Regions from separate parts of the Actinoplanes sp. NPDC048988 genome, predicted to be linked through region 2. Evidence: riboswitches for the same ligand, from Rfam matches in the RefSeq annotation. Region 2 holds a riboswitch; the other holds the start of a gene.
What was found. Region 2 has a riboswitch for ZMP and ZTP ahead of ACGFJ7_RS38160 (glycine hydroxymethyltransferase). Riboswitches for the same ligand answer to the same signal wherever they lie in the genome.
Positions count from the first base shown of each region.

Region 1: it holds a riboswitch for ZMP and ZTP, as region 2 does, so the genes downstream of both, ACGFJ7_RS01235 (tetrahydrofolate dehydrogenase/cyclohydrolase catalytic domain-containing protein) here and ACGFJ7_RS38160 (glycine hydroxymethyltransferase) in region 2, are expected to answer to the same signal.

Region 1 covers NZ_JBICTW010000001.1:247,513-255,134, reverse strand. Annotated here, with positions in the region: gene ACGFJ7_RS01235 (tetrahydrofolate dehydrogenase/cyclohydrolase catalytic domain-containing protein) at 814-1,674, opposite strand; ZMP/ZTP riboswitch at 1,690-1,775, opposite strand; gene dxs (1-deoxy-D-xylulose-5-phosphate synthase) at 1,876-3,792, shown strand; gene ACGFJ7_RS01225 (PQQ-binding-like beta-propeller repeat protein) at 3,864-5,171, shown strand; gene ACGFJ7_RS01220 (PQQ-binding-like beta-propeller repeat protein) at 5,175-6,539, shown strand; gene ACGFJ7_RS01215 (PQQ-binding-like beta-propeller repeat protein) at 6,580-7,622, shown strand, end outside.
Region 2 covers NZ_JBICTW010000018.1:45,496-53,117, forward strand. Annotated here, with positions in the region: gene ACGFJ7_RS38150 (DEAD/DEAH box helicase) at 1-1,104, opposite strand, end outside; gene ACGFJ7_RS38155 (L-dopachrome tautomerase-related protein) at 1,136-2,200, opposite strand; gene ACGFJ7_RS38160 (glycine hydroxymethyltransferase) at 2,267-3,694, opposite strand; ZMP/ZTP riboswitch at 3,714-3,796, opposite strand; gene ACGFJ7_RS38165 (cation:proton antiporter) at 3,758-5,428, shown strand; gene ACGFJ7_RS38170 (SLC13 family permease) at 5,584-6,813, opposite strand; gene ACGFJ7_RS38175 (STAS domain-containing protein) at 6,823-7,134, opposite strand; gene ACGFJ7_RS38180 (ATP-binding protein) at 7,163-7,579, opposite strand.

The DNA.
Region 1 (7,622 bases), on a different contig from region 2:
GTGCTGGTGAGGGCCGCTGTGCTGATGGGGACTGCCGGGCTGGCGGTCGCATCGGTGGGACCGGGCGGGCCGGCGGGTGCGGTTGTGGCGACCGGTGGCTGGGTTTCGGCTGCCAGCTCGGCCAGGCGCTGCTTCTCTCGGCGTAACCAGAGCAGTTTGAAGCCGTGGCGCTGAGCGAGTCCCCACTTGCGGCGGCACTCGTGCTCGCGCCGGAACGCGTCTTTCTCGGGTGACCATTGCGCGAGAGGGTGCGATCGCGCATGGCTTTCATCTGTTCGCGGGAGAATAGTCCGAGCTGTTGGTATCGCATGACCAATTATCCCGCCGACCGCTCGGAAAGGCCATCCGCGAACCGATGTCGATCGTGCCAAAGTCGCGGGAAAAAATGTTGGTTCGCGATGAGGGATTCCGTGTAACGTTCGGAGTGAAAGGCTCGGAACCGTACAAGCGCAACCCGGAGCACTCGGCGCGACCACGCGCTACCTGACCGTGGAGAGCCTGCCCGGCCAAAGCAGCGTGAGTCGGGGCAACCAGCGCGACTCGGCGTTCCTCCCGGGCCTGCCGCCGGCCAGCGCGAGCCGGGCGCGGCGCCGGGCTGGTCGTTCGGCGGGAGCTGGGCGTGGCGCTGGGCCGGTGGTTCGACGGGAGCTGGGCGGGGTTGCTGGGCCGGTGGTTCAGCGGGAGTTGTGCGCGGCGCCGGGGTGGTCGTTCGGCGGGAGCTGGGTGGGTCGGTGCGTCGGAGTTGGGGCGGGGTGCCCGAGCGGAGCGTCCGGCGTGGACGAGCGTGCTCGGGCAGCCCGGCAGTGGAGGGGGTCAGGAAGTTGCGCGTTCGGCGGCCTGGACGGCGTTGCGGAACAGCATCGCGACCGTGGTGGGGCCTACGCCGCCTACGCGGGGCGTGATGGCGCCCGCTACCTCGGCGCAGGACTCGTCCACGTCTGGCAGGAGGCGGCGGCCCTCGTAGCGGACGCCGGCGCCGATGACTGTGGCGCCTGGGCGTACGTGTTCGGGCTGGATGATGCCGGGGACGCCGGCGGCGGCGATCAGGATTTCGGCGCGCTGGGTGTAGCGGGGCCAGTCCTTCACGCCCGTGTGGACCACCGTCACCGCCGCGTTCGCGGTGGGGCGCTTCTGGGCCAGCAGCATCGCCAGTGGGCGGCCCAGGGTCGCTCCGCGGCCCAGGATGACCACCTCGCGGCCGGCTACCGGGATCTCGTAGTGGGCCAGCAGGGCCTCGATGCCGGCGGGGGTGCACGGGAGCGGGCCGGGCATGCCCAGGGACAGGCGGCCCATGTTCAGGGGGTGCATGCCGTCGACGTCCATGTCCGGGTCGAGGGTCTGCAGGGCCGCGTCGTAGTCCAGGTGGGCCGGGATCGGGTACTGGATCAGGACGCCGTGGACGTTCGGGTCCTCGTTGTAGGTGGCGATCACCGACTCCAGGTCCTTCTGGGTCGCGTCGGCCGGCAGGTGCTCGTGGGGGGACTCGAAGCCCAGTTCGGCCGCCTGGCGCTGCTTGATGCGGATGTATCCGGCGCTCGCGTCGTCGTCGCCGACCAGGATGGTGGCCAGGCTCGGGGTTACGCCTCGGGCGCGCAGGCGGGTCACGCGGTCGGCTACGTCGGCTAGGACGGCCTCGGCCACGGGGGCGCCGGGCAGGAGACGGGCTGAAGGCATGGCTGACTCCGCAGGCACGGGTGCCCAGGCGGTCGACTCCCCGTGGCGAGCGCTCCCCGATGGTTGACCCATCCTCTGTGCCGCCAGTCGCGTTCGTACGACAAGCATGCCAGAGGGAACTTGTGACAGTTGTGTGTAGGACACCGCATCGAAACCTCTTGGCGGATGCGCCACGGCGCCACGCCGATAGACTTTCCCCCCATGAGCGAATCCCTCCCCGCCTCCGACGGTCTTCTTTCCGGTGTCACCTCACCGGGTGACCTCAAGCGCCTCAGCCCCGACCAGCTGACCCTGCTGGCGGCGGAGATTCGCGACTTCCTGGTGGCCAAGGTGTCGCGGACCGGTGGTCACCTCGGGCCCAACCTGGGTGTGGTCGAGACCACTCTGGCCCTGCACCGGGTCTTCGACTCGCCGCGCGACCGCGTGCTCTTCGACACCGGGCACCAGGCGTACGTGCACAAGATCGTGACCGGGCGGCAGGACGGCTTCGACATGCTGCGGCAGCGGGGCGGGCTCACGGGTTATCCGAGCCGGGCCGAGAGCGAGCACGATCTGATCGAGAACTCGCACGCGTCGACCGCCCTGTCGTACGCGGACGGTCTCTCCAAGGCTTTCGCCCTGCGCGGTGAGGACCGGCACGTGGTCGCCGTCGTCGGTGACGGCGCGCTGACCGGTGGCATGTGCTGGGAGGCGCTCAACAACATCGCCGCCGCCAAGAACCGGCTGGTCATCATCGTCAACGACAACGGCCGGTCGTACGCGCCGACCATCGGCGGGCTGGCCGACCACCTGAGCACGCTGCGGCTCAACCCGGGCTACGAGCGGGTGCTCGACCTGGTCAAGGACGCGCTGGGCAACACGCCGGTGGTGGGCAAGCCGGTGTACGAGGTGCTGCACGCGGTCAAGCGCGGCATCAAGGACGCGGTGAGCCCGCAGCCGATGTTCGAGGACCTGGGCATCAAATACATCGGTCCGGTCGACGGGCACGACGTCCAGGCGATGGAGTCGGCGCTGCGCCGGGCCAAGGGCTTCAACGCCCCGGTCATCGTGCACTCGGTGACCCGCAAGGGCTACGGATACCGGCCGGCCGAGCAGGACGAGGCCGACTGCCTGCACGGGCCGGGCGCCTTCGACCCGCAGACCGGCGCGCTGACCGCCAAGCCGTCGGTCAAGTGGACGCACGTGTTCTCCGAGGAGCTTGTGAAGATCGCCGACGAACGGCTGGACGTGGTCGGCATCACCGCGGCCATGGCCGAGCCGACCGGCATCGCCGAGCTGGCCCGCAAATACCCCGAGCGGGTGTACGACGTGGGCATCGCCGAGCAGCACGCGGCCACCTCGGCCGCCGGGCTCGCGATGGGCGGCCTGCACCCGGTCGTCGCCGTCTACGCCACCTTCCTCAACCGCGCGTTCGACCAGGTGCTGCTCGACGTGGCGATGCACGAGCTGCCGGTGACCTTCGTGCTCGACCGGGCCGGCATCACCGGGCCGGACGGGCCGAGCCACTACGGCATCTGGGACATGAGCGTCTTCGGCGCCGTGCCCGGCCTGCGGATCGCCGCGCCGCGCGACGCCGCCACCCTGCGCGAGGAGCTGCGCGAGGCGGTGGCGGTCGACGACGGCCCGACGATCGTGCGGTTCCCGACCGGTTCGGTCGCGGCCGACCTGCCCGCGGTGCGCCGGATCGGCCAGGTCGACGTGCTGCGCGAGGACGAGCGCAAGGACGTGCTGCTGGTCGCGGTGGGCTCGTTCGCGGCCCTGGCGATGGATGTCGCCGGCCGGCTGGCCGAGCAGGGCTACGGCGTCACGGTGGTCGACCCGCGCTGGGTGCGCCCGGTGCCGATCGAGCTGGCCGGCCTGGCCGCGCAGCACCGCCGGGTGGTCACCGTCGAGGACGGCATCCGGGCCGGCGGCGTCGGTGACGCGGTGGCCGCCGCGCTGCGCGACGCCGACGTGGAGGTGCCGCTGCGCGACTTCGGCGTCCCGGCCGGTTTCCACCCGCACGGCTCCCGGGGCGAGATCCTCGCGTCCCTCGGCCTGACCGCCCAGGACATCGCGCGCGAGGTCATCGGCTGGGCCTCGCGGCTCGAGGCGGACGCGGAGCCCGCGCAAGCCTGATTAAACGCTGAAAAGCCGCGGAACGGATTCTGACCGGGGCGACACCGTTATCTGCTCGTTACCTTTGAGGTATGAGCGTTGCCGGCAACACGGTGATCATCGACCTCGGTCTTGATCGGGGCGAGCCTGAGACGTACGGCTCACCCAGCCGTTCCGCGTTCCCGGGCTGGTTCCCCGCGGCCGTTCTGGCCGTGCTCGTCCTGTTCACCGCGACCGCGTCGGCCCAGCCGGCCAAGTCGCCGATCCGGCAGGTCTTCAGCCTCCAGATCGGCCCGGCCGACGCGTACGCGATGAGCGACGACGGCCAGCTCCTGGCCCAGACGTTCGGGCTGCTCAGCTCGTACGACCTTCAGTCCGGCCGAACCCTGTGGGAGGCCGGGCAGTCCACCCCGGCCTACCGCCTGCGCCTGGGCGGCGGCCTGGTGTTGATGCGCCCCTGGAACGCCGGCACCAACGACCCTGGCACCACCGCCGTCTCGGTGACCGACGGGGTGTCCCGCTGGACCCGCGCCGGTCAGGTGGTCACCGTGGCCGGCTCGCCCACCCTGCTCGCGGTCACGCCCCGGCGCAGCCAGTCCGGCGCCGGCCGGCGCGTCGAAGGGCCGATCCAGGCGGTCGACCCGATGACCGGCCGGACCCGGTGGACCGTGCCGGTGCCGGGCAGCGCCGTGCTCACCGGACTGCCCGGGCCGGGTGACGCCGGCACCCGGATGCTGCTGGTCCACGACAACCGCACGATGGAGGTCCGCGACCTCGTCACCGGCGAACAGCTGGTCAGCCGCCAGGTGCCGCCGGCCGACTACGATCCGGCCAACCCGGCCGTCGTCAGTGGCCTGATCCTGCTGCGGCACCCCGGAAACCCCGGCATGGAGATCTCCGCGTACGACCCGGAGACGCTGCGCAACGTGTGGACCATGCCGGCCGACGGCGCGTACGACATCCAGGAGTGCGGCCTGCTGGCCTGCCTGAGCGGGCCGGACGGGATGCGGGCGATCGACCCGTTCACCGGCGACGTGCGCTGGCGGCAGCCCGAGTGGCGGGGCCTTCAGCGGTTCGGGGCGATGTACGTCGCGTACGGCTCACCGGAGCACACCTCGACCCTCGGCCTGATCGACCCGGACGCCGGAACGCTCCAGGTCGACCTCACCGGCTGGCGCCCGGTCACCGGCAGCGGCCTCGACGGCCACCTGCTGGTGACGCGCTCGGTCGAACCGGGAAGCCGTACCATGGTCGCCGTCGCCCGGCCGGGTGAACGCCGTCCACGGCTGCTGGCCGATCTGCCCACGGGCACCGGCGACTGCCAGTCGGCGCCGAGCCGGCTGGTCTGCCGCACGATGTACGGCCAGCTCGTCGTCTGGGCGTACGGCCTGAAGGGTTGAGCATTGGCGCTGATCGAGCTGGACCTGACCGCCCAGCCCGACCCGGCGCCCAGCTCGCCGCCACCCGCCCACCGTTACCGGCTCGGTGGCCTGATCCTCGCGGCCGTGCTCGTGATCGCCCTGGGCGCCTCGGTGCCGGCCGAGCCGGTGCTCTGGCGCTATCTCGGCTCGGTGCCGGTCACCCGCGGCCTGGACGAGCCGTTCGAGCTGGCCGGCGGCGGCGTCTACACGATGAACGTGATCGGGCACGGCCGCGACGTGATCGCGTGGAGCCTGGCCGAGCCGCCGCGGCAGCTCTGGAAGACCCGCTATCAGCTGCCGGAGGAGAACCCGGACGGTCTCGGCTACGGGGGCTTCCACCTCGACCAGGCCGGCGACGTCGCCCTGAGCTCGCACGGGCCGATCACGACGGTGCTCGACCGGCACAGCGGTCAGGTCCGCTGGTCGGTGCCGATGGGGGTGGCCCCGCTGGCCGGCGGCCGGATCGGGCTCGTCCAGGAGCCGCGGTTCCGGCCCGGCACGGTCTACGACCAGAAATCCGGCGACCCGGGCCCGATCTATTTCACGGCCACCGGTGAGCCGCATGTGCAACCGCCGACCCGCACCGACCTGAGCGGCGTCGACCTCTACACCGGGGCGAAGGTCTGGACGGTCAGCGCCGCCGGTGCGGTCGTCGCCACCGTCGCGCCCGGCGATCGGCCGGCCGTGCTGCTGCTCACCTCGGACGGGCTCGAGCGCATCGACGGCGTCACCGGGAAGGTGCTCCGCCGGACGGCCCTGCCCGAGGTCGAGGGGCGGTCGCCGATGAGCGGGGAACTCGTCGGCGACCAGATGATGATCTATTACCACAACACCGACGGCTATCTGGCGTACGAGGCCGCGTACTCACCGGAGACCCTGGCCGCCGCCTGGACGCGCCCGGTGCCGCAGGTCATGGTCCAGGCGGCCGTCTGCTCGGGGCTGACCTGCGGGAACACCCCGTCGGGGCTGGAGGTGCTCGACCCGGCGACCGGCCGGCCGCGATGGCGGGCGCCCGCCAGCGTCGATGTGACCCGCTACGGCCGCTACGTTCTCGAGACGGAGAACCAGAGCGGAGAGCCCGTACGCCTCGTCGACCTGGCGACCGGGGCCCCGCGCGCCGACCTGTCGGGCTGGCGGGCCCAGGTGCCCGCCGCGGCCGGCCAGCCGATCGTCCTGCGGCGCGGCCTGGAAGGCGGTGTGAGCGAGTTCGGGCTGGTGGACGCGCCGCGCGGCCGGGTCCAGGTGCTCGGCACGACCAGTGTGCCGATCAGCGACTGCGCCTCCGACGCGCGGCACATCGTCTGCCGGGCCGAGGACAGCCTGCGCATTTGGGCATACCGCGGCTAGCCGCCGGGAGCGCACACTGGGGGAGGCCGGGGGAGGCGGCATGACGAACGTCGTGATCGACCTCGGTGAGGCGCCCCGGGACGCCCCACCGCCTCCGCCCGATCCGCCCGTGCCGCTCCGGCTGCTGCTCGCGCTGCTGTCGTGCGCGCTGCTCGCACTGCTGGCCGCAGCCGGGCCGGTGCCCCGCTCGGCGGCGCCGATCGTCGTGCCGGCGAGCCTGGGCGACGCGGTGCACGTCTTCGGTGACCAGATGTTCCTGGTCAGCGGATCGACAGTGGTGGGCAACGGTGTCCGGGTGCGCACGATCGACACGTACCGGCTGCCCTCGGTCCGCCCGGTCGACGGCACGGTCGTGACCGTGTCCGGGGCGATCGACCAGGTGCTGCGGGTGGGCGACACGATCGTGGTGAGCTATCAGCTCGACGCGAGCGGCCGGTGGGCGGTCGTGGCCGTCGCCGCCGGCACCGACGACACGCTGTGGCGCCGGCCGGCCCGGCTGGTCGGGGTGGCCGGCGGTCAGGTGCTGCTGGCGGCCGAGGAGGCCTCGCTGGCGGTGGACGCCGGCACCGGGATGATCCGCTGGTCGGTGATCCGCCCGCCGAACGGGGTGATCACCGAGGCCGGCCCCCGGCCGGGCTACCCGCGCTGGCTGGTGGTCCAGTCGCCGAACGGCCGGCTGGAGACCCGGGACGCGTACACCGGAAAGCTCGTCGCCGGCCGTACCGTGCCGCTCAGATCCGAATATGTCTGGCCGGTCGGCGATCTCATCACCGTCGACACCCGCGACGGTTTCACCGCCTACCATCTGCCCGACCTCACGTTCCGCTGGCGGACCGCGGCCGATCTGTCGCAGAGCTGGATGCAGGCCGACTGCGGCGCCCTGATCTGCACGTTCCGGCAGCAGACGGGCATGGTGGCGCTCGACCGGGAGACCGGGCGGGCGCTGTGGTCCTCGGAGGTCTGGGCGTACGCCGAACCGGCCGGCCCCTACCTGGCGGCCACCCGCCTCGACCGGCGCATCGACGAACCGGCGGTGTGGCTGCTCGACCCGGCGACCGGGAAGGCCGTCGGCGACTTCGGCCG
Region 2 (7,622 bases):
AAGCTCCACCTCCAGCGCCGCCGTGATGAGGGCACGCTCACGGCGTACCGAATCAAGCGCCTGCCGAACGGCCGTGACATCCGCGCGAAGCTGCCCCTCACCGGCGCCCCGGTCGGCGCCGGCGGCCAGCTCGGCCGCGAGCCGCTCCCGCCCGCCGGCGTCGCCGAACAGCACCGGAACCGGACCGGGATAGCGGTCGAGCAGCCCGGCCAGCACCTCGGCCGCGTGCGGCGACTGGGTGGCGACCAGCACGGACCCGCCCCGATGCACCACCTCGAGGGCGGCCGCGACCACGGTGTGGCTCTTGCCGTTGCCGGGCGGCCCCGACACCACCGTGATCGGCGCCGTCCGGGCCCGCCGCACCACTTCGGCCTGCGCCTCCGTCAACGGCAAGGGCGACAGAACCGGCCCGTCGGCGCCGGCCGTGGACCGATCAGCCGGCTCGTCGGCGTAGACGGCGGCCAGGGCCGTGCCGCCGAGGTCACGCCCGGCCCAGCTGCGCAGGCTGTCGGCCAGACCGGCGCCGAAGACATCGCGAGCGACATAGAGGGCGGCCGACGGGATCAGCACCACACGATCACCGGGCGCGCGCCGGCTCGTCGCCATCGCGTCGACACTCAGCCCGGTGGCCCGGGCCGCCGACCACAGCCACGCCTTGGTGCCGGTGGCGTCCAGCCAGCCCGGCTGGGCCAGCCCCGGCGCGGCCTCCAGCGCCGCGGCCAGATCCCGGTCACCGATCAGCGGCGTGATCTCCAGATCGCCCGCCGGCGCCACCGTGTACCCGGTCAGCCCCCGCACGAGCTGCACCGGCTGGCTGAGCAACGGCACCCGGATCTTGGTGAGCTTGCCGTCGACCTCGGCCCGGCCGGCCAGGAAGCCCCACCCGACCCGCAGCGGCCGCTCCTCCTTGTGCAGGGCGCCCACCGCGGCGAGCCGGTTGACCTCGGCTTTCCGGGGCGCCTTGTGCGCCGCGTCCAGCCACACGAACGGCAGCCCACCCCGCGTCACGTCCAGGACGCGGTCACCACCCGCCGGCGCCAGCTCGGCCAGGGCAGCAAGAACACGGGACGCCTGCACCGCGACGACGCTACCGCCCGAGGTCACGCCCCGCCCCCTCGCGCCTGCGGACGAGGGGTCAGCGCAACCGGACCGGGCCGGCGTCGATGGGGACGCGGAAGAGGTGGTACGGGTAGGTGCGCTTGTCGTCGCCGTTCTGGTACGTGGCCTGGCGGTGCAGCTGGTTGGCGGTCACGTACAGGTAGCCGTCGGCCACTGACATCGTGTCGGGCCAGAGCAGCCGCGGGTCGTGGGCCACGGTCTCGAACGTGCCGTCCGGCAGGCGGCGCAGGACGGCGTTGTGCTCCCAGTCGGTCAGGTAGAAACGGCCCTGGTCGTCGGTTTCGAGGCCGTCGGAGCCGCCGCCCTTGTCGCCCTCGTCGACGACCGTGGCCGTCACGTCGGCGTCGCTCAAGCCCCGATCGAACAGCGCCTCGGCCGACACGCTGTGCCAGCGACGCGAGATCAGCGGGCAGTAGTAGACGCGGGAGCCGTCGGCGGCGATGGCGATGCCGTCCGAGCCCATCTTCACCGGCTGCGGCGGCCCGTCCTTCGGCCGTTCCAGGAACGGGACACCCTCCACAATGGGCAGCATCTCCGGCGGCGGGAGCGCCTTGGTGGACGGGTGGTCGTGCAGCCGCCGCCAGGATTCGCCGGTCCGCAGGTCGACGACGATCAGGCCGTTCGGGCCCTGGTCGGACGAGTCGGTGATGTAGGCGGCGTTGCGGCGCAGATCGAAACGGACATCATTGAGGTACGTCGTGGGCAGCGCCACCTCGGGTGAAAAGGTGATCGTCCGGACGACTTGGTCGGTGGTGAGGTCGACGCAGACCAGCTTGGGGCCGCCCGGCTTCGTGGGCTGGAACATCGGGCTGCCGGTGTCGAGGATCCACAGCCGGTCGGCCGGGTCGACGACGATGCTCTGCACCGAGACCAGCGCCTCGGCGTCGCCCTCGTCCCGCGGACTGTTCCAGTCCTGGTCGGGGAACGGGTGCACCTCGCCGTCGCGGATCTCCCCCACGGTGAACGGCACGTCGTCGCCCCACTTGGGGAAGTTCACGAACACGCGGCCGGTGTGCGAGACGCTGACGCCGGTGGGCATCGGGCCCGACTCGAAGGTGTGAACAGTTTCCAGAGCTGTCATCTCGGGCGGTTACCCAGGCCTGGAGCAGGTAACCCGGGTGGGACGAACCCACCCGGGTCACACGGGTCAGCCCAGGTCGACCGACGGGTAGAGCGGGAAGCCTGCGAGCAGCTCGTTGGCCTGCTTGCTGACGCTCTCGGACACCGCCTCGTCGAGCTGGAACTTGGCCTTGGAGCCCTCGGCCGGCTTCGTGCTGCTCAGGACCGTGTGGATCAGCTCGGCGATGGTGTCCATCTCGGCCGCGCCGAGGCCACGCGAGGTGAGCGCCGGGGTGCCCACGCGAATGCCGGAGGTGTACCAGGCGCCGTTCGGGTCGTTCGGGATGGCGTTGCGGTTCGTCACGACACCGCTGTCGAGCAGGGCCTGCTCGGCCTGGCGGCCGGTGAGGCCGAACGGGTGCACGTCGATCAGCACCAGGTGGTTGTCGGTGCCGCCGCTGACCAGCTGGACGCCCCGTTTGAGCAGGCCCTCGGCCAGCGCCTGGCTGTTCGTGACGATCTGCTGGGCGTACGTGGCGAACTCGGGGCGGCGGGCCTCGGCGAACGCGATGGCCTTGGCCGCCATGACGTGGGCCAGCGGGCCGCCGAGCACCATCGGGCAGCCGCGGTCGACCTGGGACGCCAGCGACTCCTGGGCGAAGACGGCGCCGCCGCGCGGGCCGCGCAGGCTCTTGTGGGTGGTGGTGGTGACGATGTGCGCGTGCTCGATCGGGTTGAAGTCGCCGGTGAAGACCTTGCCCGCGACCAGGCCGGCGAAGTGCGCCATGTCGACCATGAAGGTCGCGCCCACCTCGTCGGCGATCTCGCGGAGCGTCGCGAAGTTCACCTTGCGGGGGTAGGCCGAGTAGCCGCCCACGATGATCAACGGCTTGAATTCCTTCGCCGTGTCGCGCAGGGCCTTGTAGTCGATCTGGCCGGTGGCCGGGTCGACGCCGTAGCTGCGCTGGTCGAACATCTTGCCGGAGATGTTCGGGCGGAAGCCGTGGGTGAGGTGGCCGCCGGCGTCGAGCGACATGCCGAGCATGCGCTGGTTGCCGAACGCGGCCCGCAGCTCGGCCCACTCGGCGTCGGTCAGGTCGTTCACCTGCCGCTTCTCGAACTTCTTGAGGTACGGAACCTCGACCCGGTCGGCCAGGATGGCCCAGTACGCGACCAGGTTGGCGTCGATGCCGGAGTGCGGCTGCACGTACGCGTACTCGGCGCCGAACAAAGCCTTGGCGTGCTCGACGGCGACCGCCTCGACGGTGTCGACGTTCTGGCAGCCGGCGTAGAAGCGGCGGCCGATGGTGCCCTCGGCGTACTTGTCGGAGAGCCAGTTGCCCATCGCGAGCAGGACGGCCGGGGACGCGTAGTTCTCACTGGCGATCAGCTTCAGCGACTCGCGCTGGTCGTGCAGCTCTTTGGCGATCGCGTCGGCGATGCGGGGCTCGACGGACCGGACCACCTCGAGGGCGGAGCGGAAAGCGGCGGATTCGGCGTTCAACTCAGCAGACACAAGGACCTCCCTATCACGATGAAGAGGCCCAGGCGCACGGCAGGTCAGAGGAGCCGCTCCCCGATGGTGGCCCATCCGAACGCGCCAGTCACGGCCCGGGGCCAGCATACCGGGCGAGAACGGGTTCGCGCTGATCCGGCGCTGACGGGACCCCCGTGGAAACGATCACTTACTAGGGTGATCGGAGTGAACGGCGTACAGATCCTGCTGATCATCGGCTGCGGCATCGCGGTCTCGTCGCTGGCCAAGCGGCGGGGCGTCGAGCCCGGCTGGATCATCGTGGTGCTCGCGGCCGCGGCATCCTTCATTCCGGGGGTGCCGCGGCTCGAGCTCGAGAGCGAGGTGATCCTCGCGCTCGTGGTGCCGCCGCTGCTCTACTCGGCGACCCGCGGGGCGTCGTTCGCGTCGTTCGGGGCGAACCTGCGCCCGATCATCAACCTCGGTGTGATCCTCGTGGTGCTGACCGCCGGCGTGCTCGGTTACGTGACCTCGTGGATCCTGCCGACGCTGGGGCTGGCCACCGCTTTCGTGCTGGGCTCGGTGCTGGCGCCGCCGGACACGATCACCACCGTGTCGCATGGGGAGGAGATGGGGCTGCCGAAGCGGGCCACCTCCGTGCTCACCGGCGAGAGCCTGGTCAACGACGCGACCGCGCTGACCCTGTTCGCCATCGCGGTGGGCGCGGTGAACGGCGAGCACGCGACCTTCGGCGGCGGTGTGGCCGAGTTCTTCCGCAACGCGGCCCTCGGGGTGCTCATCGGTGCCGCGCTGTCCTCGGTGGCCCTGCTGATCCGCAAACGGCTGCGCAATCCGACGCTCGAGACGGCGCTGGTGCTGCTGGTGCCGTTCACCGCGTTCCTGGCCGCGGAGGAGGCACACGCCTCGGGCATCCTGGCCGTGGTGGCGGCCGCCTTCGCGATCACGCTGAACCTGTCGCTCGACCCCAACTTCCAGTATCCGGGCGGCTACCTGACCCGGATCCAGGAGAACAACGTCTGGCCGGTGATCGACTTCCTGCTGGAGACCTTCGTCTTCGCATACATCGGCCTGCAATTGAAGTTCGTCCTGCGGGATCTGGCCCAGGAAGAGGAGCCGGGCCTGACCCGCACCCTGGTCGCGGCCGGGGTGCTGCTGGTGGTGGCGATCCTCTTCCGGCTGTTCGGCGTCTTCGTGCTGTTCGAGCGCTACCGGCGCCGGGACACTCGCCGCAAGCGCCGGATCAAGGAGGACGTCTACTACCGCGCCCGCTGGCAGCGGCACGAGGAGGAGCGCCGCAAGCGCGGCCTGAAGCCGCAGGAGCCGCCGACGCGCAAGGAGATCCTGCTGGTCGGCTGGACGGGCATGCGCGGCATCCTCACGCTGGCCGCCGCGGCCGGTATCCCGGAGCACACGGCGTCGGGCGCGCCGTTCCCCGGCCGCGACGCCATCCAGGCCATCGCGCTGATCGTCACGCTCGGCACCCTGCTGATCCAGGGCACCACGATCGGCTGGCTGGCCCGCAAGCTGAAGTTCGACCTGGCCGGCGAGCACGCCGAGGAACAGGCCGACCGCGAGGAGGCCGAGCGGATCGTCGCCGAGGCCGCCGCCCAGCCGGCGGCGGACCTCGACGCGAGCTTCGACGCTCAGCGGCTCGCCCTGGCCACCGCGGTCCGCGATCACCGGGTCGGCCAGGACGCCGCCCGCGAGATCATCGACGAACTGGACCTCCGGCAGGCCGCCCGGCATACATCCTGAGCAGAGCGTCAGTTCCGTAACCAGTTTTACTTGCCTGTAACACCGAGCATCGATAAGACTGACTGCGTTGGTCGCACCCCCGCCTCCGAATCCCCCACCGGATCACCTCGGCCGTCCCCGGGCCGGTCCCGGCCGCGGCGGCGCGGGGTGCGCCCCTATATGCCGGTCAATTGCAGGCCGAGCCACAGCGCGAGCACGCCCGCGGCCAGCGCGACCGGCACCGTGACCAGGCCCAGCCGCAGGAAGACGCGCGCGTCCGGGGCCGCGTCCTGGTTGTGCAGGATCTGCCGCCACAGCAGCGTGGCCAGCGAACCCACGTAGGTCAGGTTCGGGCCGACGTTGACGCCGATGAGCATGGCCAGCAGCAGGCCCGGCGACGACTCGACGCCGGGCAGCAGCACCAGCGTGGCCGGCAGGTTGTTCAAGAGGTTGGCCAGTACGGCGGCGAGCCCGGCCATGGCCAGCATCTCCCCGAGGCCGGCGCCGTCCGGCACGAGATGATCGATCAACGACCCGAGCCCGTGCACCCGGACCGCCGCCACCACGACGCCGAGAGCCAGCACGAAGGCGCAGAATGCCGGGTTTGCGGCCTTGATCAAGGTCAACGGCGACGACCGCAGCGGTACGGCGAGCGCGATCGCCCCCACGACCGCGACCCAGGCCGGGTGCACGCCCAGCGGCTGCGCCACCGCGAAGCCGGCCAAGGTCAGCCCGAGCACCACCAGCGCGTACCGAGGGGGCGGGCCGTCGTCGCCGTCGGTCTCGGGCTCGGCGCGTACCCGCAGATCTCGCCGGAAGAACCAGCGGAACACGACGTACTCGGCGAGGATCACGGCCACCCAGGGCAGCGCCATCACCCCGGCGAAGCCCAGGAAGGTCAGGCCGCTGGCCGCGAAGGCGAGCAGGTTGGTCAGGTTGGAGACCGGCAGCAGCAGCGACGCCGAGTTGGCCAGGTGGGCCGACGCGTAGGCCGGCGGGCGAGAGCGGACTCCGGTACGGGCGGCGGTCACCAGCACGACCGGGGTGAGCAGCACGACCGTCGCGTCCAGGCTCAGCACCGCCGTGGTCAGCGCGGCCGCCACGAAGACCGCGCCGAGCAACCGCACCGGGCGGCCGCGGCTGATCCCGGCCGCGATCCGGCCGGCGTACCGGAAGACGCCGTGCTCGTCGGCCAGCTGCGCGACGACCAGGACGGCGGCCAGGAAGCCGACGGTCGGGCCGAGCTCGCGCAGCTCGTCCCAGGCCGCGCTCAGCGGGACCAGGCCGGCGACCACGGCGAGCACGGCCGCCGGCACCGCCGCCGCCGCCTCCGGCAGGCCGCGGGGACGGATCACCGCGAACGCCAGCACGCCGGCGAGCAGCAGCGCCGCAATGATCAAGTCCACGGCGGGAGACTACGAGCCGAACAGCTCTCCCGCACCCGAGACGCCGAGTACGCGGGCCACCACGCCGGTGGCCTTCGTCACCCGGAAGGCGGTGCCACCGGCCTGCGCGGCGTTGTAGCCGTCGATCAGCGCGCCCAGGGCCTCGGAGTCCAGGAAGGTCGTACCGCCGAGGTCCACGACGACGTCACCGCCGTCGACAGCGGTCAGAATCGCCACCCGCAGGTCGTCACGGGCGTTGATGTCCAGTTCGCCGTCGATGCGCAGGAGGGTGGCCGCACCATCGGCCGTCCGCTCCTGGCCGATGTTGTAGGAGTCAGCCACGGGCCTTTTCTACCAGCAGTTGATCGGATCAGCCCGGGAAGCTGGCCCAGACGTGCTTGGCATCGCCGGTCGTGTACCAGCCGACGTCGATCGCGAAGGTGCGTGCGAGCTGGAGGCCGAGCCCGCCGGCGCCGAGCGGGCGCCCCTCGGCCACCCGGGGCTCCGCCTCCAGGTCGTGGTCGGCGACGTCGATGATCAGCCGGTCCTCCTGCCGGAGCAGGCGCACTTCGGTCGGCGGCAGCCCATGCCGCAGCGCGTTGGTCGCCAGCTCGGTGGCGACCACGGCCACCTTGTCGGTCAGGTCGTCCTGCGCCGCCGCGGGCACCCGCGCGATCGCCTCACGCAGGGCCGCCCGCAGACCGCGCAGCTCACCGAATTCGTCCAGCTTCCAGCACCGCAGCTCGGACGCGGCCGGAAAGGGTGCCGAGACGCGGAGCGAAGTCATGGGTCCATCTTGCCCGTTCTGCGGCTCCTGACACTGGCCCGTA